2 linked regions of the Gottschalkia purinilytica genome follow. The protein of the gene in region 2 interacts with the protein of the main gene of each other region in a pairwise test. Links are inferred from orthologs where the notes say so. Each region holds a gene or a part of one and is shown on either strand. Other genes may lie near its edges.

Region 1 (12,955 bases), on a different replicon or contig from region 2:
GATATTTTATAAATATATTGCTAGTTATATTTACAAAGAGTATGAATTTAGTACATAATTTAAGTTATAACATAATTGTTCATTCACCTAATTTTATAGAGATGATAATGTATTATGTTTTAATTTGTATAGCTCTAAATATTATTAAGACTGACTTTTTAAACAGAAAGTTTATACGTATAATAAATTATTATTTAATATTAATTATATTTATAGTATCTACTAATTATTTAATTGAAGAATATGCTATTATTGACTTTATAGATGTAGGACAAGGTGATAGCTGTATTGTTAGATTAAAAGATAAAAATATACTTATAGATACAGGAGGAAGTATTTTAAATAATTTTGATGTTGGAAAGAATATAGTGCTTCCCTATTTACAGAAGAATGGAATAAATTCTCTAGATGGAGTATTTATTAGTCATTTCCATGAAGATCATGCTGAAGGACTACTATCTTTAATAGGGAATATAAAAATAAAAAATATATTTATAGGATATAAAAGCCAAAATAACAAACTTTACAGAGATATTATTAAATTATCCTCAAAGCATAATATTCCTATACGACTAATAAAAAAAGATGATAAAATTATATTAAATAAAAATAGTGCAATAGATATTCTAAGTCCTGAAAGGAAAGAGGATGTTAACTTTAAAAATGAAAATAATATGTCCTTGGTTTTTATATTAAAAACTTATAATAAATCACTTCTATTTACTGGTGATATAGAAAAGGAAAAAGAAAAGGATATTGTAAAAATAAATTATAAACATAAAGTAGATATAATAAAAATACCACATCATGGAAGTAAAACTTCATCAACTGAAGAATTTATAAAAAGGTTCGAACCAAGATATGGAATAATTCAAGTGGGAAAAAATAATTTTGGACATCCTAATAAAGAGGTCTTAGAGAATTATGAGAAACATGAGATAAAATTATATAGAAATGATACTATGGGACTTATAACTGTATTAATATCAGAAAATGATTTTAAAATAGAAAACTATTTAAAATCAAAACCAGTTCTAGAAGATGTACTTAAAAGTTATATATTAGACTTAGGAATTATATCTATGTATATGATAATATGGATAGTGATGATATATAATTATAAACTAAGTGATTTAGATAAGATAAACATAGATGATGAGGTGCTTATATGAGTTATAAAGACTTTTTAAGAGATGTAGAAAAAAATGAGCTGAAGAAAGTATATTTGATTTTTGGAAAAGAAATGTACTTAAAAGATATGTTATTATCCACATTAAAAAATAAATATATAGACAAGGCATTTGAGTCCTTAAACTACATACATATGGATGGCAAGTCTATAAGTTCTGATATGATAATAAATGCTTGCGAGACACTTCCATTTATGGCGGATAAAAAGATTGTAGTAGTAGAGGATTTATCTAGCTTTAAAAGTGGAAATAAAGAAGGGAATTTTAGTGGTGAAGAGGATTTAATTAAATACATACCAAAAATAAGTGACTTTTGTTGCCTAGTTTTTATTATAAAAGAAGATAAAGTAGATAGTAGAAAAAAGATAGTTAAAAGTATAAAAAAAGAAGGATTAATAGTACAACTGGATAAGCTCAAAGATGAAGAATTGAATAAATGGGTGATAGACATATTTAAGAAGAACAATAAAAAACTTGTAAGGAATGTATTGATTCATTTTATACAGTGTTCATCTTATTTTGATACTAACACTAATAAAACTCTATATGATCTGGAAAATGAAATATTTAAAATATGTAACTATATGGGAGAAAGAGAGGAAGTAACTAAAGAAGATATAGATAAAATGATAACAAAATCCTTACAAAACAATATATTTAAACTTGTAGATTTTATTGGACAAAGAAATTCTTCTAATGCATTATCTGTATTTAACGAAATGATAATGGAAGATGAACCACTTCAAGTTATATTACATATGGTTATTAGGCAATTCAGACTCTTACTTATGACTAAGTTGTTGAATGAAAAAGGATATAGTCAAGGAAACATAGCTCAAAAAATTGGTATACATACTTTTGTTGTCCAAAAGCTAACTTCTCAATGTAGAAACTTTAATAGTGATGAATTAACTAATATATTAAAAGCCTGTATGGAACTAGATCAGAACATAAAGACAGGAAAGGTAGATGGTAAGATAGGTATAGAAATATTGATAGTAGAGATTTCTAATAAGATAAAGAAAATAAACTAAAAACTTCGGGCACTGCCCGAAGTTCGTTTATTTAACGGAAACTATATAGCTTCGTTTAATTTCTTTGCTAAACGACTAATTTTTCTTGAAACCGCATTTCTGTGAATAGTATTCTTAGCAGCAGCTCTTGAAAGTTTTTTCTCAACAATTTTAAGTAATCCTTTAGCTTCATCAAGATTTCCGTTTTCTAAAGCGTTATCAAACTTTGTTATATAAGTTTTGATTTCAGATTTTCTTGACTTATTTATACCAGTTTTAACTTTGATAACATCAATTCTCTTTTTAGCTGATTTTATATTTGCCAACAGGTTCACCCCCTTCGAATGCAATTAACAAAGGTAATTTTATCACGAAGACTGATAAAATGCAAGGAAAATATGCTATTTGTTTTATTAACAATAAATATAAAAAGTATACAGTTTAGGAATAATAAATATATAAAAAACACAAATTAATATATGAAAAACTTATACATAGTTTTAATATGATATTTTATCAAAAACTAACTGGAGGAGATAGATAAATGTTTCAAGTTAGAACAGATTTAGCAGTTGAAGCTAGAGAGTTATATAAAGAAAGTAACAATATGGAAGTGTCAGGGGTAGAAGTCGAAAAAAAAGAAGAAGAAAATTACTCAATAACAAGGGTTAAGGTTCTAAATGAATCAGGAGCAGAAAAAATGGGAAAACCTATAGGAATATATACTACTATTGAAGTTCCTGCTCTTAAGAAAGCTGATCAAGATTTAAAAGATGAGATTAGTAAAGTATTATCTAAAGAATTAAAGGAAATTATAAAACCAGATAAACAGACAAAGTCATTGGTTGTAGGATTAGGAAACTGGAATGTAACACCAGATGCATTAGGACCTAAAGTTATTGAAAAAGTGTATGTAACTAGACATTTTTTTAAAGCATATGAAAAGACAGAAGATGAAACTATGTCAAATGTTTCTGCTATATCACCTGGAGTAATGGGGCTTACAGGAATAGAAACTAGCGAAACTATAAAAGGTATAGTAGAGAAAACTAATCCTGATGTAGTGGTTGCAATAGATGCACTAGCTTCCAGAAAAATGGATAGGGTAAGTACTACTATACAAATAACGGATACTGGTATAAGTCCAGGATCTGGAGTTGGAAATCAGAGAAAGACTTTAAATAAAGAATACTTAGGAGTTCCTGTGATAGCTATTGGAATACCTACAGTTGTAGATGCTGCTACTATGGTAAGTGACACGATGGACTTAATAATAGGAAGTATGAAGAAACAATCAGAAGCAGGAACTCAGTTCTATGAAATATTGGAACAATTAAACTCACAAGATAAGTATGAACTTATAAAAGAAGTTTTGACTCCTTTTATGCCTAACATAGTAGTAACTCCAAAAGAAATAGATGATATGATAAATGACCTTTCACAGGTAGTTGCAAATGCAATAAATATTTCATTACATCATGGTATAGATCTAAAAGATGTAAATAGATATTTAAACTAAAATTCACAGTTTTCAGCTGTGATTTTTTTTGATTTAAAATCAATCATAATATTAATAAGACAAGAATATAATCTTATATAATTTTAAAACACTTTAGAAAAAGTTAGGAGTGTTAAATGTGATTAGAAAGATTAGAAATACTAAAGGATTAATACCTATTATAATATGTGTTCTTTGTATAGCAAATTTAGCATTAGGATTTGAGCTAATTAAAAAAATTACAAAGACAGAGAGATTGGGGATTAATAGAGAAGTAAATGTTGGACAAGAGGAGACAGTATCAACTTTTAGCAATTCTAAAAACAACGCAGATAACAAATCAATTGAAAATAAAAATTTAAAAAAAGAAACAAAACAAGAGACTAAACTAAATAGTAATAAAAAATCTAATGATAAATTAAGTAATATTTTAATGAGGCTACTTATAGATAGTAATGCTTATATGAATGTAGCTTTTGAAGAAAATTATAAAAAAGATAGAAAAATAGAGACTATATCTACAACTGATTATGTTATATCTAAAGTTTCTAGGTTTTTCGAACCAAAAAAATACTTAAAAAGTCAGTTACCTGCAATATTAAATCTAGTAGATGATGAAAGAAAAATTCAAACTGTTGATAAAAATATCAAGAATGAAAAATATGAAGATATAGTTTTTGTTGAAGATTTCGCAGAATCGACTGAAGGTGTAGAAATAACTTCAACAGAAGACAATAATTCTGGACAAAAGCCTAATTCTATAAAAATAAATGATGCAGATCCTTATATTTTAATATACCATACACATGGAACAGAATCTTTTTTACCAGCTACAGAAGGAAACTTTCACTCTACTAGGAGAGAATATAATATATTAACTATAGGTGAAATAGTAGGTACAGTCTTAAAAGAAAAAGGACATAAATTGAAACATATAGATATGTATCATGATACACCATCTTTTAATAAATCATATGTAAGATCTTTGGAAACTGTGAAAGATGAATTAAATAAGAATAAAAATTTAAAGGTACTCCTTGATATACATAGAGATGGAGTAGACGAGAAAAATGTTCAATATGCTGCAAAAATTAAGGAAAGATCTAAAATAAAAGTAAATGGAAAAGATGTAGCTACATTTTCGTTAGTAGTTGGACCACAAAATCCTAATAAAGATAAATTATTAGAATTTGCTAGATATATAAAAGAAGTTGCAAATCAAATGTATCCTGGAATATGTAGAGGAGTTACAGTAAAATCCTATGGTAAATTTAATCAATATGTTAGTGATTATTCTGCACTAATAGAAGTGGGAAGTAACTTAAACACTATAGAAGAAGCTAAGGAAAGTGGAAAACTATTAGGAGAGATATTAAACAAAGTAATAACAGATATAAAACAGGAATAATGTAAAAAAATAGATAAAATGAACAAAGAAAGATATAAGTCGTCTTTCTTTTTCTTCATAAAAAATGGTATAATGGATTTTATAACACGTTGATGATAAGAGGGGGTAACTATGAGCGCAAGACAAGAAGCAAAAGAATGGATAAAATGTATAGTTGTATCAATAGTAATAGCATTTATTATAAGAACTTTTTTATTTAATAGTACAAAAGTTTTGGGTAGTTCTATGTATCCTACTTTACATGAAAATGATAGGCTATTTACGAATAGAATAGTATACACTTTAGGAGAACCAAAAAGAGGGGATATAGTTATATTAAAAGCACCAGATGATAAAAATAAAGACTATATAAAAAGGATAATAGGTGTAGCAGGAGATAAAGTAGAAATAAAAGATGGTAAAGTATATGTTAATGGAGAAGAGATAAAAGAAGATTATACCGAAAAAGGAGCTTATACTTATTCGGATGAAAGTATGTGGGAAGTTCCAAAAGGTAGTGTATTTGTACTAGGAGATAATAGACAAATGGGGGCTAGTAAAGATAGTAGAGCTTTAGGATTAATTCCTGTTGATCTTATAAAAGGAAAAGCATCATATAGATATTTTCCTATAGATAGATTTGGATCACTTTATAAGTAAAAAAATAAAATATAATTTATAATTACTGTAACCAAATTGAAATATAAATGATTATGTTTCATAAAGGGAAAATAATACTAATAGAGAAAGATATATATATCTTTCTTTTTTTATTTATAAGTTACTATTAATTAAGTCATATACAATTGGAGGGGGATTATGATATTTAATGGAAAAATGAAAAAAGAAATAAAAGGATGGGTAAAATGTATAACAATATCCATTGTCGTAGGTTTATTTGTAAGAATGTTTTTATTTAATAATACAAAAGTATCAGGACAATCTATGTATCCTACATTATATGATAATGATAGACTTTTCACTAATAAACTAGCATATTCTTTAGGAGAACCAAAAAGAGGAGATATAGTAGTATTAGATGCTCCTACAGAGCCTGGAAAAAGATACATAAAAAGAGTAGTGGGGATATCAGGTGATAAAATAGAAATAAAAGATGGAAAAGTATATGTTAATAACAATGAGTTGAAAGAAAAATACATAAAAAAGGGTGTTCAAACATATTCGGAACAAAATATCTGGGAAGTTCCAAAAGGTCATGTGTTTGTACTAGGAGATAATCGATTAGCTAGCGAAGATAGTAGAATGTTAGGTACCGTTCCTATTAACTCTATAAAAGAAAAAGCATCATATAGATATTTTCCTTTAAACAGATTTGGCTCATTGAATAACTAAAGAATAGAAAATCTTTAAAAAGCTCATAATAATCTTGGTGATTATTATGGGAACTAGAATGGAACGATATGAAAGGAAGCAACGTCAGAAAAGCAAAAATAAGCTAAAAGTTTTTTTTATACTAGCTTTAGTAATAGGTCTTATATTCGGACTTAGCCTATTAGATGATATACTAAGAAATATGACTGATACTAAGGAACAACAAATCTATGGGATAAAACTGGAAGATGATAGTTATACTATTCAACTGTTTGGTAAGGATTATACTATAGATCAAGAAATTATAAATAGCATAATAAATAATATTAAATCTGCTGGAGAAAATGTAATAGATATAGTTGACAAATATAAAGATAAAATATTAAATAAATAAAAGACCAGATTAATCTGGTCTTTTAACTGTTTTTTTATTATGCTATAATTGTTTAGTATTAGTACTTCCATTTATCAAGGAGGATAAATATGACACAGGATAGACAAAACAGAATAAGGAATTTTTCGATAATAGCTCATATAGATCATGGAAAATCTACACTTGCAGATAGACTTATAGAAAAAACAGGTCTTTTAACACAAAGAGAAATGCAAGATCAGTTATTGGATAACATGGATTTAGAGAGAGAAAGAGGAATAACAATAAAACTGCAAACAACAAGACTTATATATAAAGCTAAAGATGGTAAGGAATATTATCTTAATCTTATAGATACTCCAGGACATGTTGACTTTAATTATGAAGTTTCTAGAAGTCTAGCAGCATGTGAAGGTGCAATACTTATAGTTGATGCGGCTCAAGGAATAGAAGCACAAACTTTAGCCAATGTTTATTTAGCACTTGATCAAGATCTAGAGATTGTACCAGTTATAAATAAAATTGATCTACCTAGTGCTAGACCAGATGAAATAAAGCAAGAGATAGAGGATGTAATAGGATTGGATGCCTCAAATGCGCCATTGATATCTGCAAAAGAAGGATTAAATATAGAAGATGTATTAGAGAGTATAGTTAATGAGATACCATCTCCTAAAGGTGATAAAAATAATCCTTTAAAAGCTCTTATTTTTGATTCATACTATGACAATTATAAAGGTGTTGTTGCACTAATAAGAGTAGTAGAGGGAACTATAAAGCCTGGTATGGAAATAAAAATGATGGCTACGAATAAAAAGTTTGAAGTTACAGAAGTAGGTGTATTTGCTCCAAGACAAATACAAGTTAATGAACTATCAGCTGGAGAAGTAGGTTACGTGTCAGCAAGTATAAAGAATGTAAAAGATGCGACAGTGGGAGATACAATAACAGATGCAGATAATCCAACAAGTGAACCATTACCAGGATATAAGAAAGTTACTCCTATGGTATATTGTGGGATTTATCCTGCTGAAGGAGAAGATTATAATAACATAAGAGAAGCTTTAGAAAAATTGCAAGTAAATGATGCGTCACTAACGTTTGAAGCTGAAAACTCTGTAGCCCTAGGATTTGGATTTAGATGTGGATTTTTAGGACTATTACACATGGAAATAATTCAAGAAAGATTAGAAAGAGAATTTAATCTAAATATAATAACTACTGCACCAAGTGTTATATATAGAATTATGAAAAAAAGTGGGGAAGAGATAATGCTACAAAACCCTACGAATCTACCACCTTTAACGGAAATAGAATATATGGAAGAACCTATTGTAAATGTCTCTATAATGACTCCAACAGATTATGTAGGAGCTATAATGGAGCTATGTCAGAATAGAAGAGGAACTTTCAAGGATATGGAGTATATGGAACAGACCAGGGTTACTATGAACTATGAGCTTCCTTTGAATGAAGTTATATATGACTTTTTTGATGCTTTAAAATCAAAAACAAAAGGATATGCATCTTTAGATTATGAATTAAAAGGATATCAAAAATCAAGCTTAGTAAAGATGGATATAGTTATAAATGGAGAGTTAGTAGATGCATTCTCTGTTATAGTACATCAAGATAAGGCTTATGAAAGAGGAAGAATGATAGCAGAAAAGCTAAAGGATGTTATACCTAGACATCAATTTGCAATACCTATACAAGCATCAGTAGGTGGAAAAGTAATTGCAAGAGAAACAGTAAGAGCATTAAGAAAAGATGTACTGGCAAAATGCTACGGTGGAGACATTAGTAGAAAGAAAAAGCTACTAGAAAAACAAAAAGAGGGTAAAAAGAGAATGAGACAGCTAGGAAACGTAGAAGTTCCTCAAGAAGCATTTCTAGCAGTGCTTAAATATGATGATAAGTAAAAAAATGCACACTTAAAGTGTGCATTTTTTAAAAGGAGAGATAAAGAAATTAATGAACATGGAAAAGAAAGACTTAGGACTTTACATTCATATACCCTTCTGTGAAAGTAAGTGTTATTACTGTGATTTTAATTCTCATGTAAATAAAAACTATCTAGTAGAAAAATATATTATGTATTTAAAAAAAGAACTTGATTTGTATATTAATGATTTAAAGGGATATAATTTAAAAACGATATTCTTTGGAGGAGGAACCCCTTCAGCTATAGACGAAAAATATATTTACGATATATTGAACCACATATATAAAAATGCAGATATATCACATTTGAAAGAGATTACATTAGAAGCTAATCCAAAAACTTTGAATACTGAAAAACTAAAAGTATATAAATCATTAGGAATAAATAGAATAAGTTTAGGGGTACAAACTTTAAATGATAGTTTATTAACTCAAATAGGTAGAATTCATACTACTCGTGACTTTCTTGATACCTATGAATTAATTAGAAGTCAAGGTTTTGAAAATATAAATACAGATATAATGTTTAACTTGCCAAATCAAACATATAAAGACGTCATCAAAACTTTAAAAGAGATTATAAAATTAGATATAAAACACATATCATATTATAGTTTGAAGATAGAAGAGGGAACACCATTTCATGTTAAATATGAAAAAGATGAACTAAGACTTCCAGAAGAAGATGTAGAGAGAAAGATGTATCATGGAGCAATAGAATTGTTGGAGAAAAATGGATATAAACAATATGAAATATCTAATTTTGCAAAACAGGGATATGAGTGTAATCATAACATCATCTATTGGAAAGTAAAACCTTATATTGGAGTTGGATTATCAGCTCATTCAAATATAAATTCTTATAGATATGGAAATACAGAAAAATTTGAAGAATACTTTAAAATGATAGATGAGAACAAACTTCCAATATACGAAGAAGAGAAGGAATTCATAGATAAAGATATGGAAATTGCAGAATATATAATATTAGGACTTAGACTAATACATGGGATAAATAAAGAATATTTTAGTAAGAGATTTGGTATTACAATAAGAGATGTATTAGGTAAAAAATTAGACAAATTTATCGAAGAAGGATTATTAGAAGAAAATGATTATAATGTAAAACTTACTAAAAAAGGATTAGATTTATGTAATATTGTTTTTATGGAGGTACTTCCTTAAAAAACAATGTAAATGAGATTAAATAGCTTATAAATCTTTAAAAAAGGTATTGACAAAATAATTTAACAATGATAATTTAAAAACATAAATATTAGCACTCTATACTACTGAGTGCTAATAAAAGGATTAAAGCCTTACAGGATGTGATGCTAGTATGATGCTTGATGAAAGGAAGTTACAAGTTTTACATGCTATTATACAGAGTTATATAATAAGTGCAGAGCCTATTGGATCTAGAACTATATCTAAAAAATTTGACTTAGGAGTTAGTTCTGCTACTATAAGAAACGAGATGTCTGATTTGGAAGAACTTGGCTATTTAGTTCAGCCTCATACTTCTGCGGGAAGAATTCCATCAGATAAAGCATATAGACTATATGTTAATAAGCTCATGACATCATTAGATATAGGATCAATATTATCTAATGACTTAAAAGATAAATTAACAGAAGGAAGAAGAGAAATAGATCAACTGATTCAAGGAGCAGCAAAAATATTAGCTAGTATAACTAATTATACGTCATTAGCTATAGCTCCTCAAATAAAAAGAAGTTCTATTAAACGTATACAATTAGTTCCAGTTGATGATTCAAAAATACTAGCAGTTCTAGTTACAGATTCAGGTATACTAAAAAATGCAGTTTTTAGAACAAATGATAATATATCTTATGATAATTTAAATGTCATGACTAATTTCCTAAATGAAAAGTTAAAAGGACTTACTATAGAAGATATAGGATACGATTTTCAAGAAGGACTAATTAGAGAAATGTATGAACTTAAATATTCTATTAGTAGCATTATGCCAGTAATACTACAATCTTTAGAAGATACAGAAGATATGGGAATATACTTCGATGGTGTTACTAACATATTTAACTTCCCAGAATATAATGATATATCTAAAGCCAAACAATTTTTATCATTTATTGAAGATAAAAATAGTGTTATGGATATGCTGATAAATAGTGAATTTAGTGACGTTCAAGTAACCATAGGAAGTGAGAATATTTATGAAGAGATACAAGATTGTAGTGTCATAACAGCAGTCTATAGTATAAATGGAAAAACTATAGGCAAAATAGGAGTTATAGGACCTACGAGAATGGATTACTTGAGAGTAATAACAGCTGTAAAATCACTGTCTTTAGATTTAAATGAGATAATTAAAAATTATCTTTCAGAGTAATAGGTGTAAGATATATCTTGCACCTATATAAAGAATTTCGAGGGGGGAATGTTTTGAGTAATGAAGATATTACAAAAAAAGATGATTTGGTTAATGATGAACTAGAAGATGAGATATGTGAAGAAGCAGATAGCAATTTAGAAGCTACAATAAAAGAAGCTAATGAAAATGAAAATATTCAAGAACTAAAAAGCAAGTATGAAAATAGTATAAAGGATATGGAAGAATTAAATAATAGGTTCTTAAGACTACAAGCAGATTTTACCAATTACAAAAAAAGGGTAGAAAAAGAAAAAGAATCAACAATAGCATATGCAGTTGAAAACCTATTAACTCAAATATTACCTGTATTAGATAATTTCGATAGAGCATTATCAGTAGAGTGTAGTGATGAAAATAAAGCTCTTTATGAAGGCATGGAAATGGTATACAAACAATTCATTGATATACTAAAAAATCATGGTTTAGAAGAAATAGAGGCTTTAAATGAAAAATTTGATCCAAATTATCACTATGCAGTTTCTCAGCAAGAGAGTAATGAGCATGAAGAAGATACAATAATACAAGTATTAGGTAAAGGATATAAATTAAAAGATAAAGTCATTAGACCAAGTATGGTAATGGTATCTAAATAGATAATTACATAAGAAGGAGGAATTAATATGAGTAAAATTATTGGTATTGACTTAGGTACTACAAACTCTTGTGTTGCTGTTATGGAAGGTGGAGAACCTATAGTTATTGCTAATACTGAAGGAAATAGAACTACACCTTCTGTTGTTGCATTTACAAAAGAAGGAGAAAGATTAGTAGGGGAAACTGCAAAAAGACAGTCTGTTACTAATCCAGATAGAACTATTGCGTCTATAAAAAGACATATGGGTACAAATCATAAAGATACTATAGATGGAAAGGAATATACTCCTCAAGATATATCAGCTATGATACTACAAAAACTAAAATCAGATGCTGAAGCATACTTAGGAGAAACTATTACAGATGTAGTTATCACAGTTCCAGCTTATTATACAGATGCTCAAAGACAGGCTACTAAAGATGCTGGAAAAATAGCAGGATTAAATGTTAGAAGAATTATAAATGAACCAACTGCTGCATCTTTAGCTTATGGGTTAGATAAAGATGAAGAACAACACAAAATAATGGTATTTGACTTAGGTGGAGGTACATTTGACGTATCGATACTAGAGTTAGGTGATGGAGTATTTGAAGTTATTTCTACAAGTGGAGATAATAGCCTTGGTGGAGATGATTTTGACCAAGCAATAATTGATTACTTAGCTGAAGAATTTAAGAAAGAAAATGGTGTTGACCTAAGAAATGATAACATGTCTCTTCAAAGATTAAAAGAGGCAGCAGAAAAAGCTAAGAAAGAGTTATCAAGTGTAATGTCAAGTAATATTAATTTACCATTTATTACAGCTACACAAGAAGGACCTAAACACTTAAATATAGATTTATCAAGAGCTAAATTTGAAGAATTAACTAGTCATTTAGTTCAAAGAACATTAGATCCAGTTAAAAAAGCTTTAAATGATGCAGGATTAACTCCAGCAGATATAGATAAAGTTATATTAGTAGGTGGATCAACAAGAATACCAGCTGTACAGCAAGCAGTTAAGAATTTAACTGGTAAAGATCCTCATAGAGGAGTTAACCCTGATGAGGTAGTTGCATTAGGTGCTGCTATTCAAGCAGGTGTATTAAGTGGAGAAGTAAAAGACTTATTACTATTAGATGTTACTCCACTTTCACTAGGTATAGAAACTTTAGGTGGAGTATTTACAAAGCTTATAGAAAGAAATACAACTATACCAACTAAGAAA
Region 2 (12,903 bases):
TTAAAACTATTTTAGGATTTCCTAAAGAATTTAAGATATATCCAAATATATTAGTAAATCCTAAGAACAAAGATCCGATTAGTACTATAGTAATATATTCTTCTGCTAAAGGATAGATTGTACTACTTGCTCCCAACTTTGATATTATAAACTCTTTAAATACAAAGACTATGATAGGAAGTAAAATAAGAGTTACTAGTCCTAAAAATATTGCATTCACAATACTTTTATTCAGTCTTTCAAAGTTTTTAGCACCATAGGATCTAGCTACCTCTGTAGCAGTTCCCACGCCTATAAGTAACGATAATGAAAGCATTAATCTTTGTATAGGAAAGGCAATACTCAAAGCTCCTATGGCATTAACCCCTACATATTTTCCTACAAAGAAGGTATCTACCATATTATAAAGTTCTCCTACTAGAAGAGTAATAACTGCTGGTATAGAAAATTTCAGGAGTGCTTTTGTAATGTTCTTTTCCTTAAATACTCCGTTCGTCGTAATCATGACTATCACCCCATTTAAGTTTCTTGTGTCATTTATAGTATTTAAGAATCTATTAAATGAACTTTGGGAGTATTCTCATATAAAAACACCATATATAATATTATACAGTGTACTTTTTATAAATAAAATCTACATATTAAACTATATTAAGGGACATATTTAGGTACTAATAAATATTTATCTTTTGTCCAATAGAAAAAAGCACCTCTAGTAAGGTGCTTTTTGTACTTTTTTGAATATAATCATTGTGGCCCCACTTCCAAACATCTTAAAATTTATAGGAAATACATTACTCTTCTTTGCATGTTTAATATCTACTTTAGGAAATGACATATATTCTATTAATTGTATTTCTTCATCTTTTAATTTCTTAGATTTACCCATAGATCTCCAAATTCTATAGCTAGAGCCACTCTTTTCATCTACTTGATATTTTATAACTCTATAATCATCTATTAGATTTTCTATATTGAGAAAAAAATGTATTTCTTTATTTACATTTTCTTTACCTTCATTAAAAATAAGTATTTGATAATCTTCGTCATTACAAGTTAATATATGATTTTCTCCTTTAGATATGATCTTATCTCCTAATAGACTTGCAAAATACATACTATAATACGAAGGTTTCTTTACTCCTTGATAACTTAATACTCCATATTCTCCAGAGAATAACTCTTCTTTAAAATCTAATGCTTGCATATAAAAATCATCATTCATAAAATTTTTAAACGTATATGGTAGCATATATTCTGTATTATATATATCATTGATTTTGTCATCATAGATAATACTCCTATTACTGAATTTTATTCTATCATCTAATGACTTATCGTATTCAAATATCCACTTTTCTACTTCTTCTGACGAAAAATTTTCTAGTATAGAATCTATATTAGATAAAAATATGTCTTCCTCATCTTTACTAATTATTATATAAGGCGTAAGGTCTAATACCTTTAGTTTTTTTACACCTTCTTCAAACAGTCTATAATTTCTGTTTTTAAAACAATCTTTTATAATTAAGTACTTAAAATTCAGCAGTTCCTGTATAGATTTTAAATTTTTAAATATATCTTCTATTAACAAGTAATGAAAGTTTCCAAAATATAGCTTTTCTAAATAATTTTTATCTAGTTTTTTGCCCTCGTCAGATAAGTTTAAGTCTATTTTTATAATTTCTTCTTCAATGTTATATCTTGAGTATTCAGCTAAATAGTCTTTTAGGTAGTCTAATGATAAATCTGTAGAATATTCTTTTACTTTCTTTATTTCTTTCAGTTCTTCTTCTGTTTTTTTATACTTTTTTCTATATTCTTTCGGAGTCATTTTATAGTGTTTTTTAAAATATTTATTGAAGTATCTTATGTGAGAAAATCCCAGTTCTTGAGATATTTCTGTTAGTGTCTTATCTGTATCTAAGAGTAATTTTATAGCTTCTTCTACTCTAGTTAAATTTAAAAATTCATTAAAACTAATTCCCACTGTATTTTTGATTTTATAAGATAAATAATGTGAACTTAGATATTCTTTTTCAGCTATTTCTTGAAGACTTATTTTATTTTTAAAATTATTATATATATATTTTACTATTCTATGATATCTTTGAAGCTGCTCTTCATCATCTTTTAATTCTTCTTTCTCATACATAAGATAATGAAAATGATTTATTAGATGATATAAGAGATCTATTAAAGTTTTATTTATAAATTCTTGGTAATTTTCTCTCTTTTTTATGCTCTCTAGTAATAATATTGCTACAAATTGTTTCAATATAATATATTCTTCAGTATTTTGTATATTTTCTTCTGATGTATCTGCATAAAAAAACATGTTTTTCATATCAGCATAATACTTATCAAAAAAACTAGGATTTATCTGAAGTATTAATACCAAATTTTCCTCATCACTATATATGCGATGAGCTTCATCAGCATTTACCATTTCTATCTGTTCCGCTTTTACTTTGTACGTTCCTGCCTCTATATTTAAATATATACTTCCTTTCAATACGAATATTATTTCAAGAGCATTATGCCAATGTATGGGATATTCTCTTATATCACTTAAGCTTATGTGTATAGGAAGATTATCTGTGTACCTCACATATTCTCTTCTCATTTTTTATTTTCCCCCTGTGTATTTTCTCTTATATTTATTATATCTATATATACTAAAAAACAAAATGCCAAAAGACAGAAGGGGGTCTTCTGTCTTTTGGCTTTGTGATTTTAGGTGATATAACTTTTTGATATTGGTTTATTTATTCCATTCACATGGAACTTTTATATAAATAATTGACCGGGTAAGTCAAATTATTTCAAAATTATTCTACTCCCACTCAATAGTAGATGGTGGTTTCGATGTTATGTCATAAACTATTCTGTTTACTCCATCAACATTATTTACTATCTTATTTGAAACTTTTTCTAGTACTTCAAATGGTACTCTAGCCCAATCAGATGTCATTCCATCTGATGAATTTACCGCTCTTAGAGCTATAGTATGACTATAAGTTCTTTCGTCTCCCATTACTCCAACACTTTTTATGTTTGGAAGAGCCGCAAAGTACTGCCATATATCGTTTTGAAGTCCAGCATTCTTAATTTCTTCTCTAAAAATCCAATCTGCTTCTCTAACTATATTCAGCTTTTCTTCTGTAACTTCTCCTAATACTCGTATTGCTAATCCTGGTCCTGGGAACGGCTGTCTGTTCACTATTTCATCTGATATTCCAAGTTCTTTTCCAACTTTTCTTACTTCATCTTTGAACAAAGGTCTTAGTGGTTCTATAAGCTTAAAGTCCACATCTTCTGGAAGACCTCCTACGTTATGATGACTTTTGATAACAGACGCTTTATCAGTTCCACTTTCTATAACATCTGGATATATAGTTCCTTGAACCAAATAATCAATTTGGCCAAGCTTAGATTTTTCTTCTTCAAATACTCTTATGAACTCTTCTCCAATAATTTTTCTTTTTGTTTCTGGGTCAGTAACCCCTTTTAATTTTTCTAAAAATCTATCTTGTGCATTAACTCTAATTAAGTTCATGTTGAACTTTTCCTTAAAGTTTTTCTCTACTTCGTCACCTTCATTTTTTCTTAAAAGCCCATGATCTACAAATACACAAGTTAAGTTAGACCCTATGGCCTTATGCACTAATACTGCTGCAACAGATGAATCTACACCGCCAGATAGTGCACATATAGCTTTCTTATCTCCTATTTGTTCTTTAAGACTTTCTATAGTTTCCTTAGCAAAATGTCCCATGTCCCAGCTTGGAGATAATTTACAAACTTTATATATAAAATTATTTATAATTTCTCTTCCTCTTTCTGTGTGTTCAACTTCTGGATGAAATTGAACTGCATATAGATTTCTATCCTTGTCTCTCATAGCAGCTACTGGACAAGAATCTGTTTTAGCTAAAACCTCAAATCCTTTTGGTAGACTATCTATGAAATCTGTATGACTCATCCAACATAAGATATCCTCGTCTATATTTTCAAATATTCCATCTTTGATTAATATTTCAAGCTTAGTTTTTCCAAATTCTTTCTCTTCCGCTCTAGTAACTTTTCCATCAAATACTTGAGCCATAAGTTGACCACCATAGCAAATTCCAAGTATAGGAACACCTAAATCGAATACTCCTTTATCACATTTTGGAGCTTCATCTGAATATACGCTTGCTGGTCCGCCTGAAAATATAATCCCCGAAGGATTCTTTTCTTTTATTTTATCTAGAGAATAGTTACAAGGAATTATTTCGCAATATACATTGGCTTCCCTAACTCTTCTAGCAATTAATTGGCTATATTGACCACCAAAATCCATTATCAGAATAAGTTTATTATCCATATTTTGCCTCCAGACTATCTTTAGTTATGTTCTACAAAAAAATACACATTCAAGAGTGGAATGTGTATTTTGGGTATCAAAAATACAAGTTAGTTCCACCCATAGTCAGACAATTTACGGTTATCTGGTAGAGACTCCCTAGCCTTATTCTAGGGTATATATGAGCCATAACGATAATATTTTTTAACAGTTTTTCCTTTTTATTCAGTTAACAAAAGTGTAACTTATAGTCCCACTTTTGTCAAGAAGTTTTGTTTATTTTTTAAATCTCAATATTTAAAGTTATGTCAACTTATCCATTGTAAATAAAAAAATACACATTCGAGAGTGGAATGTGTATTTAAGCATAACAAAAATACATATTGATTTCCACTCATAGTCAGATAATTTACGGTTATCCGGTAGAGACTCCCTAGCCTTATTCTAGGGTATATATGAGTTGTAGCAACTTTATTTTTTATTTAATATTAACAAAGCTCAATAATGTTAATTATATGTCTATTTTTAATTCAACAATTCTTTACCCTTTAAAAAGTTTTAATTTGTCGCAAAAATTTCGATAAAAAATAAAAAAACACACATCCGAGTGGAACGTGTATTTTGAACGACAAAAATACGAGTTAATTTCCACTCATAGTCAGATAATTTACGGTTATCCGGTAGAGACTCCCTAGCCTTATTCCAGGGTATATATGAGCTATTAACAAATTTAATTTCTTTAATCGATTAACTATAGTTTATATTATAGTTAATATGTTTGTCAAGCATTTTTGTTTTTAAAATTTTGTCACTAAGATTGTTTTATGTAAACCATTTAAAATTTTTTTAATTATCAATTATAAAAAAGTTTTCTCATTAAATATACTTTTTAACTATTAATTATTTTATTACATGATATCTCATATTTTTCAAGTTATATATTTCATTTACATAGAGATAATAATTATACAACAATTAATTTTAACTCGAAATGAGGGATTTTTATGTTAGATGAAAAATCTATAAGTTTAGTAAAAGAACAATTAAATAATGAATACGTACTTTATAAAAAATATTTAAACTATAGTAATATGATTTTTGATAGTGAACTTAAAAATATATGCTATGAATCAAGTCTTAAACATAAAGATAATTATCAAAGCATAGTTTCGTACTTAGATTCACTTAAAGGATAAGAGGAGTGATTTTATCTATGTATGTTTATAATCTTTTAACAGAGAAAGATATGCTAAATGACCTCATTTATTCAGAAAAATATATATCAAATTCTTATAGTAGTATTGTTTTAGAGTTACCATGCCCAGAACTTAGAAAAATACTTTTTAGATGTCAGTTAAATGTACAGAGTATTGAGTCTAATATTGAAAATGCTAGAAATGAAAGAGGTTGGAACCTTAACTCATTATGTAAACTTAGTTCTTATTCTTAATATTTATAACTTTCACGTTTAAACTATTATAATTCACAAAAAAGCTCCTATATAAAACTTTAAAAGTTTTACATAGGAGCTTTTAATATAAACTCATTGTCTTAAATTAATTTTATATATTCATTTTTAATTATTTCTCTAATTAGTCCCTATCAATTTCAATTATTCTTCCTGTATCAGCATTTATTTTAACCTCATATACTCCATAATCAGTAAGAATTTTAACTTCATAAACCAATAAACCATTTTCAGTATCTAATTCAGCTTTTATTACTCGCCCCGGAACTTGTCTTAGAGCGATTCGAATAGCTGTTTCGATATCTATACGATAGTTGATCCAGTAGTCCCATGTATTATAGTAATACCTCAACATATACACCTCCCTCTTTTGCATTTATACAACTATTATATTCAAATGCAAAAAAGTTGGTGCTTTCGAATCTCATTAAATAAACTATTTTGTAAGAAAGTATTAGATCAATTCTAAGGCTCATTTTTAATTTTTAAAGCTTCTTTATACATTATCTCTATATCAATTTGCATAAATATGCTACTATACTTTTAGAAGCTAATATAAGTCTTGAATAGTTTTAAAAAAATTTGCCAACCAAAAGTCATCCTATATTCGCAAATGGTTGGCAAATCTCTTTTATAAAGTTATTCAAATGTTGGTTTTAACACCTTTCACCACTTGATTTATTACATCATTGGCATTCCGCCAGGCATTCCACCGCCCATTTCTGGTACTGATTCTTCTTCTATATCAGTTACAGCACTTTCAGTAGTTAATACCATTGAAGCTACAGAAGCAGCATTTTGTAAAGCTGATCTTGTAACTTTAGTTGGATCAACTATACCAGCTTCGATCATATTTACATATCTTTCATTTAATGCATCAAATCCAATTCCTTGTTCACTTGCTTTTACTTTTTCTACTATAACTGATCCTTCTAGTCCAGCGTTTATAGCTATTTGCTTAACTGGTTCTTCTAATGCTTTTAATATTATTTGGATACCAGTTTTTTCGTCTCCTTGTGAGCCTTCTAGTAACTTTTCTACAGCTTTACTAGCATTTAATAATGCTGTACCACCACCAGATACCATACCTTCTTCAACTCCAGCTCTTGTAGCAGCTAAAGCATCTTCTATTCTTAACTTTTTCTCTTTTAATTCAGTTTCAGTAGCTGCACCAACTTGAATAACTGCTACTCCACCAGATAATTTAGCTAATCTTTCTTGTAATTTTTCTTTATCAAACTCTGAAGTAGTTTCTTCTAATTGAGCTTTTATTTGATTAACTCTATCTTTAATATCTGATTCTGCTCCAGCACCGTTTACAATAGTTGTGTTTTCCTTATCAACTTTAATAGTTTGAGCAGTTCCTAAAAGGTCTAGTGTAGTTTCTTTTAAGTCATATCCTAATTCTTCTGAAATAACTTCTCCACCTGTTAAGATAGCTATATCTCTTAACATGTCTTTTCTTCTATCTCCGAATCCTGGCGCTTTAACAGCAACACAGTTAAATGTTCCTCTTAATTTGTTTACAACTAATGTAGCTAATGCTTCTCCTTCTACTTCATCAGCTATAATTAATAATTGCTTACCTTGTTGTACTATTTGTTCTAATACTGGTAATATCTCTTGAATATTAGTTATTTTTTTATCTGTAATTAAAATATATGGATTTTCTAATTCTGCAACCATTTTTTCAGTATCAGTTACCATATATGGTGATAAGTATCCTCTATCAAATTGCATACCTTCAACTACATCTAAAGTAGTTCCCATTGATCTTGATTCTTCAACTGTTATAACTCCGTCTTTACCTACTTTTTCCATTGCTTCTGCTATTAATTGTCCTATTTCGTTATCATCAGCTGAGATAGATGCAACTTGAGCAATAGCGTCTTTAGTTTCTATTTGTTTTGAGAATGATTTTATTTCTTCAACTACAGCTCCTACTGCTTTGTTTATTCCTTTTCTTAAAATCATTGGATTTGCACCAGCAGCAACATTTTTAAGTCCTTCTCTAATAATAGCTTGGGCTAATAATGTAGCTGTAGTAGTACCATCTCCTGCAACATCATTTGTCTTAGTTGAAACTTCTTTTACTAATTGTGCTCCCATATTTTCAAATGGATCTTCTAATTCTATTTCACGAGCTATAGTTACACCATCATTAGTAATAAGTGGTGATCCAAATTTTTTATCTAAAACAACGTTTCTTCCTTTTGGACCTAAAGTAACTTTAACAGTATTAGCTAACTTATTTATACCTCTTTCCATAGCACGACGTGCTTCTTCGCCAAACTTAATATCTTTAGCCATTATATTCACACTCCTCAGTTATTTTAAAATTGTAAGTACATGATATTAATAATAAAATTATATGATTTAAAATTATTGAACTACTGCTAATACATCAGCTAATTTTACTATTGTATATTCTTCTCCATCTACTTTGATTTCTGTTCCAGCATATTTTGAAAATATAACTTTGTCTCCTACCTTAATTTCATCTTTTTTCTTTTCGTCATTAGTAATTCCTGCTCCAATAGCAACAACTTCAGCGATTTGTGGTTCTTCTTTTGCTGTACCTGGAAGTACTATACCACTTTTTGTTTTTTCTTGAACTTCTACTTTTTTGATAACAACTCTGTCTCCTAAAGGCTTAACGCTCATTAAAAACCCTCCTTAGATATATATTAAATTTAAGTATATTTAACTGCTTTTTTTCATTATTAGCACTCACCTTGATAGAGTGCTAATCCTTATGAATATTATGTTACTTAATAAATAGTCTCTAATCAAGCTTTTTTTTTAGATTTAAATGATAATTTAAAGGTTTTATTTTAAATTAATATCAATTTTCTTCCTATTATACTTTATTGCTTGATTTTTCTTATGTTCCTATGTTTAAGTAACTAAACTATATTTTGCCCACTTTTCATTTTATTAGACTAATGCATAATACATTAATATTATTATTAAAGATGGTATCATATTCCCTATCTTTATTTTCTTTATATTTAAAATATTAATTCCTATGGCTATTATAAGTAATCCTCCTAAAGCCGATACTTCATTTATCATTTGAGGAGTAAAAAAGTCTTTTACCATTGAAGCACTAAGAACTATAAGTCCTTGATATATAAGTACAGATATTGATGAAAAAGCTACACCTATTCCCAAAGTAGAGCCAAATACTATTGATGTCACTCCATCTAATATAGATTTAGCATAAAGTGTATCATGACTCCCTTTAAGTCCACTCTCTAGTGAACCTACTATAGACATAGCCCCTACACAAAATATTAATGTAGTAGTAACAAATCCCTTAGAAAAGCTTCCTCCTTCCTTAGAAAATTTTTCTCCTATCCAATCTCCAAGATTGTTTAGCTTTTCTTCTATGTTTAGCATCTCTCCTATAAGACTTCCAATTACTATACTTATAATTATAGGCAACATAGATTTTGTTTTTATAGCACTTGTAATTCCTATTAATATAACACATAATCCTATTCCATTCATTACAGTTTCTTTATACGATTCCTTTATTAAATTTTTAAATATTAATCCTATAAGTCCGCCTATACAAATTGATATAGAGTTTACAATAACCCCTAGCATGTACGTTATGTCTCCTTCCATATGTAATGATAATCACTAAATCTTTATTTAAAGAAAAAACTTTAGGTATTACCTAAAGTTTTTTAAGATGAAAGTAACGTTCTATCTGATAATAGTCCTTGTGTCTTCTCAAAGTTAGAAAGTAATTTTTCTACTGTTAATTCTTGTTTTTCTTCACCACTTATATCTAGTATAACATTTCCTTGGTGCATCATTATAACTCTATTTCCTAAGTCAACTACATGTCTTAAGTCATGAGTCACCATGAGTGTAGTGACACTATCTCTATTAACTATTTCCTCAGTCAGTTCTATTATTCTTGCAGATGTTTTAGGATCTAGTGCTGCTGTGTGTTCATCTAGTAAGAGTAATTTAGGCTTAGACATAGTAGCCATTATTAAAGATAAAGATTGTCTTTGTCCACCTGATAATAATCCTACTTCTTGATCCATCTTATTTTCTAAACCTAGATGAAGTTCAGATATAAGTTCTTTAAAATATCCTATATTCTTTTTAGATATACCTTTTGTTAATCCAAAATGCTTTCCTTTATTATAAGCCATGGACATATTTTCAAGTATAGTCATTGAAGGTGAAACCCCAACAGAAGGATTTTGAAACACTCTAGATATAACTCTAGTTCTTTTATACTCTGGAAGTGATGTTATATCCTTTCCATCTAAAGTTACAATTCCATCATCTATAGGAAGAACTCCCGATATAACGTTTAAAAGTGTAGATTTACCTGCTCCATTACTACCAATGATAGTTATAAAATCTCCCTTTTCCACTTCTAAGGAGAAATCATTATAAAGTACATTTTCATTAGCTGTATTTTTATTAAAAGTCTTACATAGATTTTGAATTGAGAGCATTCCCTTCACCTCCACTTCTAGTTTTCTTTCCTACAAATAAAGCTTTAATATCTTTACCTCTATTATTTATCCCTAAAAATATTATAACTACGACAGCTGTCATAAGTTTTAAATCCGTAGGTGATGAACTCTTTTCTAATGCAAATGCTGTAGCTAATCTAAAAATAATTGATCCAAATAAAACTGCTGTTGTTGCTTTAAAGAAAGTTAACCTTTTAAATATGGATTGTCCTATGATAATTGATGCAAGTCCCATAACTACAATACCTGTTCCCATACCTGCATCTCCAAATCCTTGATGTTGGGCAAGTATTGATCCAGCTAATGCAACTAGAGCATTTGAAATCATAGTTCCCATTATCTTAGCTTTTCCTATATCTACTCCTAATGAAGTAACTAGTTGAGGATTGTCTCCTGTAGCTCTTAATACAAACCCTGACTTAGTAGATAAAAATAAGTCCAATAATAATTTAGCTAAAATAGTTATTATTATAATTATAACTATACTGTTTATATTATATGAAAATATAGTTTTGGCACCCATTAAAGGTGTATTAGGCTTGCCCATTATCCTTAGATTAACTGAGTACAATCCTGTCATGACAAGTATCCCAGATAAGAGATTTGTGATTCTAAGTTTCACATGAAGAACTCCTGTAATAATCCCCGCTATAGCACCTGCTATAGTAGCCAATATAATGGCTAAGAAAGGATTCATTCCACCAACTATGCAATATGCTGTTACAGAAGCTCCCAAAGGGAAGCTTCCGTCAACAGATAAATCAGGAAAATCTAATATTTTATATGTTATATAAACTCCTAATACCATTATTCCATATATTAAACTTTGTTCTAAAGTACTAATCAAAAAACTACTACTCACCCTTGCCACTTCCTATCATTTGTGCTTTATTTTTTATATCTTCTGGTAATTTGATTCCTAATTTTCCTACAGTTTCTTTATTAATAACTGTAGAAGTTTCTTTTGTTGTTTGCATAGGAAGGTCTTGAGGTTTTTTACCTTCTAATATTTCTATAGCCATAAGCCCTGTTTGATATCCTAGTTTACTATAGTTAATACCATCTGTAGCTAACGCGCCATCTTTAACTTGCCCTTCTTCTGATCCTATAATAGGAATTTTCTTGTCAATAGTCTTTGAATAAATTAAAGGCATAGAAGAAACTACTATGTTATCAGTTGGAACATATATAGCATCTATTTTTCCTATAATAGAATCAAGTACCTGAGCAACTTCATTTGTTCCAGTAACTCCACCTTTAACAATTTTGAATCCAAATTTCGGTGCTGCTTTCTCTGCATCTTTTAATTGTACTTCTGAGTTTGCTTCACTAGTGTTATATAATATACCTATATTTTTGGCATTTGGAACTAATTTTTTTAATAATTCAAATTGAGTATCTATTGATAATGCATCAGAAGTTCCTGTAACGTTGGTTTCTGTTTTTTCTAGACTCTTTACAAGTTTTGCATTTACAGGATCTGTTACTGCTGTTATTAATACAGGTATGTCTTTCTTAGCTTTTTGAGTGGCATTGTATAATCCTTGTGCCGATTGAGTTCCAATACCTAGTACTAAGTTTTTATCTTGTGAAACAAAACTTTGTGCTATATTTTCAGATAAAGACTGGTCACCTTGAGCATTTTTATACTCTACATCTATTTTATCCTTATATCCTTTTTCTTCCAAAGCTGCTATAAATCCCTCTCTAGCGCTGTCTAAGGCTTTATGTTCCACTATTTGTGATATACCTATCTTTATTTTTCCGTTGTCCTCTTTACTACTTTTTGATTTAGAGCTAGTATCTTCTGTTTTTGAACAGCCTGCTAATAGAGATCCCCCTAAAACCAGAGCTAAACTCAAAGATACTATTTTCTTACCTAGCTTTCCTACCATTCTACCATCCTCCTATTTAGTCTTTAATATAGTGTGCTAAACAAAAACACTTTTAAGTATCCTACCTACATATACTTATCTACTATTCTACAAACCTACTTAACTCTTTATTACTAAAAAGTGTTAAAGTAAAAGTGCATAACTATATAATTTAACTGAATTATATAAAAAAAAACATTTCAAGTCAATATTATATACAAAGTACGATATTTTTCCTATAAAACAGGTACACATCTATGTCCTAGTCCAACGACAACTTCATTTAGGTGTAAAAGTCCTATACTCATAAATATACATACACTTAAATGTTCACCATATCTAGCTATACCTATCTTTCCACCTACATTTAATCCATTAGCTTTTGAAGCTACTTGTACTATAGCTTCTCTTGTTGCTCCTGCTACTGCACCATCATGCACTAAACATTCTTTTGTTATACCACTACGTCTTGATGCTACTACTGACCTTTCTATTATCTTGTGTATTGAAGATATAAGGTCTCCACCTATATCAACTCCAGCAGTAATTATTTCTTTTTCTTTAAAGCTATTTATTAATTCTTTTTCTTCTTCTCTAGATGATAATGCTATTTTTATAGCTGCTTTAGCTACATCTATACTATCAAATTTCATAAATTAACATCTCCTTTTTCTTTTGATATAAAGTAAAGCTTAATCTAAGCAC

Evidence for each region.
Region 1: the proteins of groL (region 2) and grpE interact in binary tests that used the Escherichia coli proteins (3 or more experiments, as listed by UniProt). The link is inferred for Gottschalkia purinilytica from one-to-one orthologs.

What each region holds. Positions count from the first base shown.
Region 1 is NZ_LGSS01000003.1:120,781-133,735, reverse strand. The notes cover bases 10,013-12,955. They hold grpE (nucleotide exchange factor GrpE), read left to right. Parts: upstream 10,013-11,164; coding sequence 11,165-11,746; downstream 11,747-12,955. Other genes in these bases: dnaK (molecular chaperone DnaK), read left to right, coding at 11,774-12,955; hrcA (heat-inducible transcriptional repressor HrcA), read left to right, coding at 10,077-11,111. Outside these bases: CLPU_RS04000 (DNA internalization-related competence protein ComEC/Rec2), read left to right, coding at 1-1,172; holA (DNA polymerase III subunit delta), read left to right, coding at 1,169-2,224; rpsT (30S ribosomal protein S20), read right to left, coding at 2,266-2,529; GPR endopeptidase, read left to right, coding at 2,748-3,722; spoIIP (stage II sporulation protein P), read left to right, coding at 3,841-5,109; lepB (signal peptidase I), read left to right, coding at 5,221-5,748; lepB (signal peptidase I), read left to right, coding at 5,908-6,441; CLPU_RS03965 (hypothetical protein), read left to right, coding at 6,488-6,814; lepA (translation elongation factor 4), read left to right, coding at 6,904-8,715; radical SAM family heme chaperone HemW, read left to right, coding at 8,768-9,922. UniProt on the Escherichia coli protein: Participates actively in the response to hyperosmotic and heat shock by preventing the aggregation of stress-denatured proteins, in association with DnaK and GrpE. It is the nucleotide exchange factor for DnaK and may function as a thermosensor.
Region 2 is NZ_LGSS01000002.1:38,945-51,847, forward strand. The notes cover bases 5,813-8,703. They hold groL (chaperonin GroEL), read right to left. Parts: upstream 8,127-8,703; coding sequence 6,498-8,126; downstream 5,813-6,497. Other genes in these bases: CLPU_RS02040 (PepSY domain-containing protein), read right to left, coding at 5,941-6,171; CLPU_RS02050 (co-chaperone GroES), read right to left, coding at 8,199-8,480. Also shown: CLPU_RS02015 (MATE family efflux transporter), read right to left, coding at 1-505; CLPU_RS02020 (helix-turn-helix domain-containing protein), read right to left, coding at 713-2,626; guaA (glutamine-hydrolyzing GMP synthase), read right to left, coding at 2,837-4,369; CLPU_RS02030 (hypothetical protein), read left to right, coding at 5,353-5,544; CLPU_RS02035 (spore coat protein), read left to right, coding at 5,562-5,798; CLPU_RS02055 (DUF554 domain-containing protein), read right to left, coding at 8,754-9,428; CLPU_RS02060 (ABC transporter ATP-binding protein), read right to left, coding at 9,512-10,303; CLPU_RS02065 (ABC transporter permease), read right to left, coding at 10,278-11,186; CLPU_RS02070 (ABC transporter substrate-binding protein), read right to left, coding at 11,179-12,219; CLPU_RS02075 (HutP family protein), read right to left, coding at 12,435-12,851.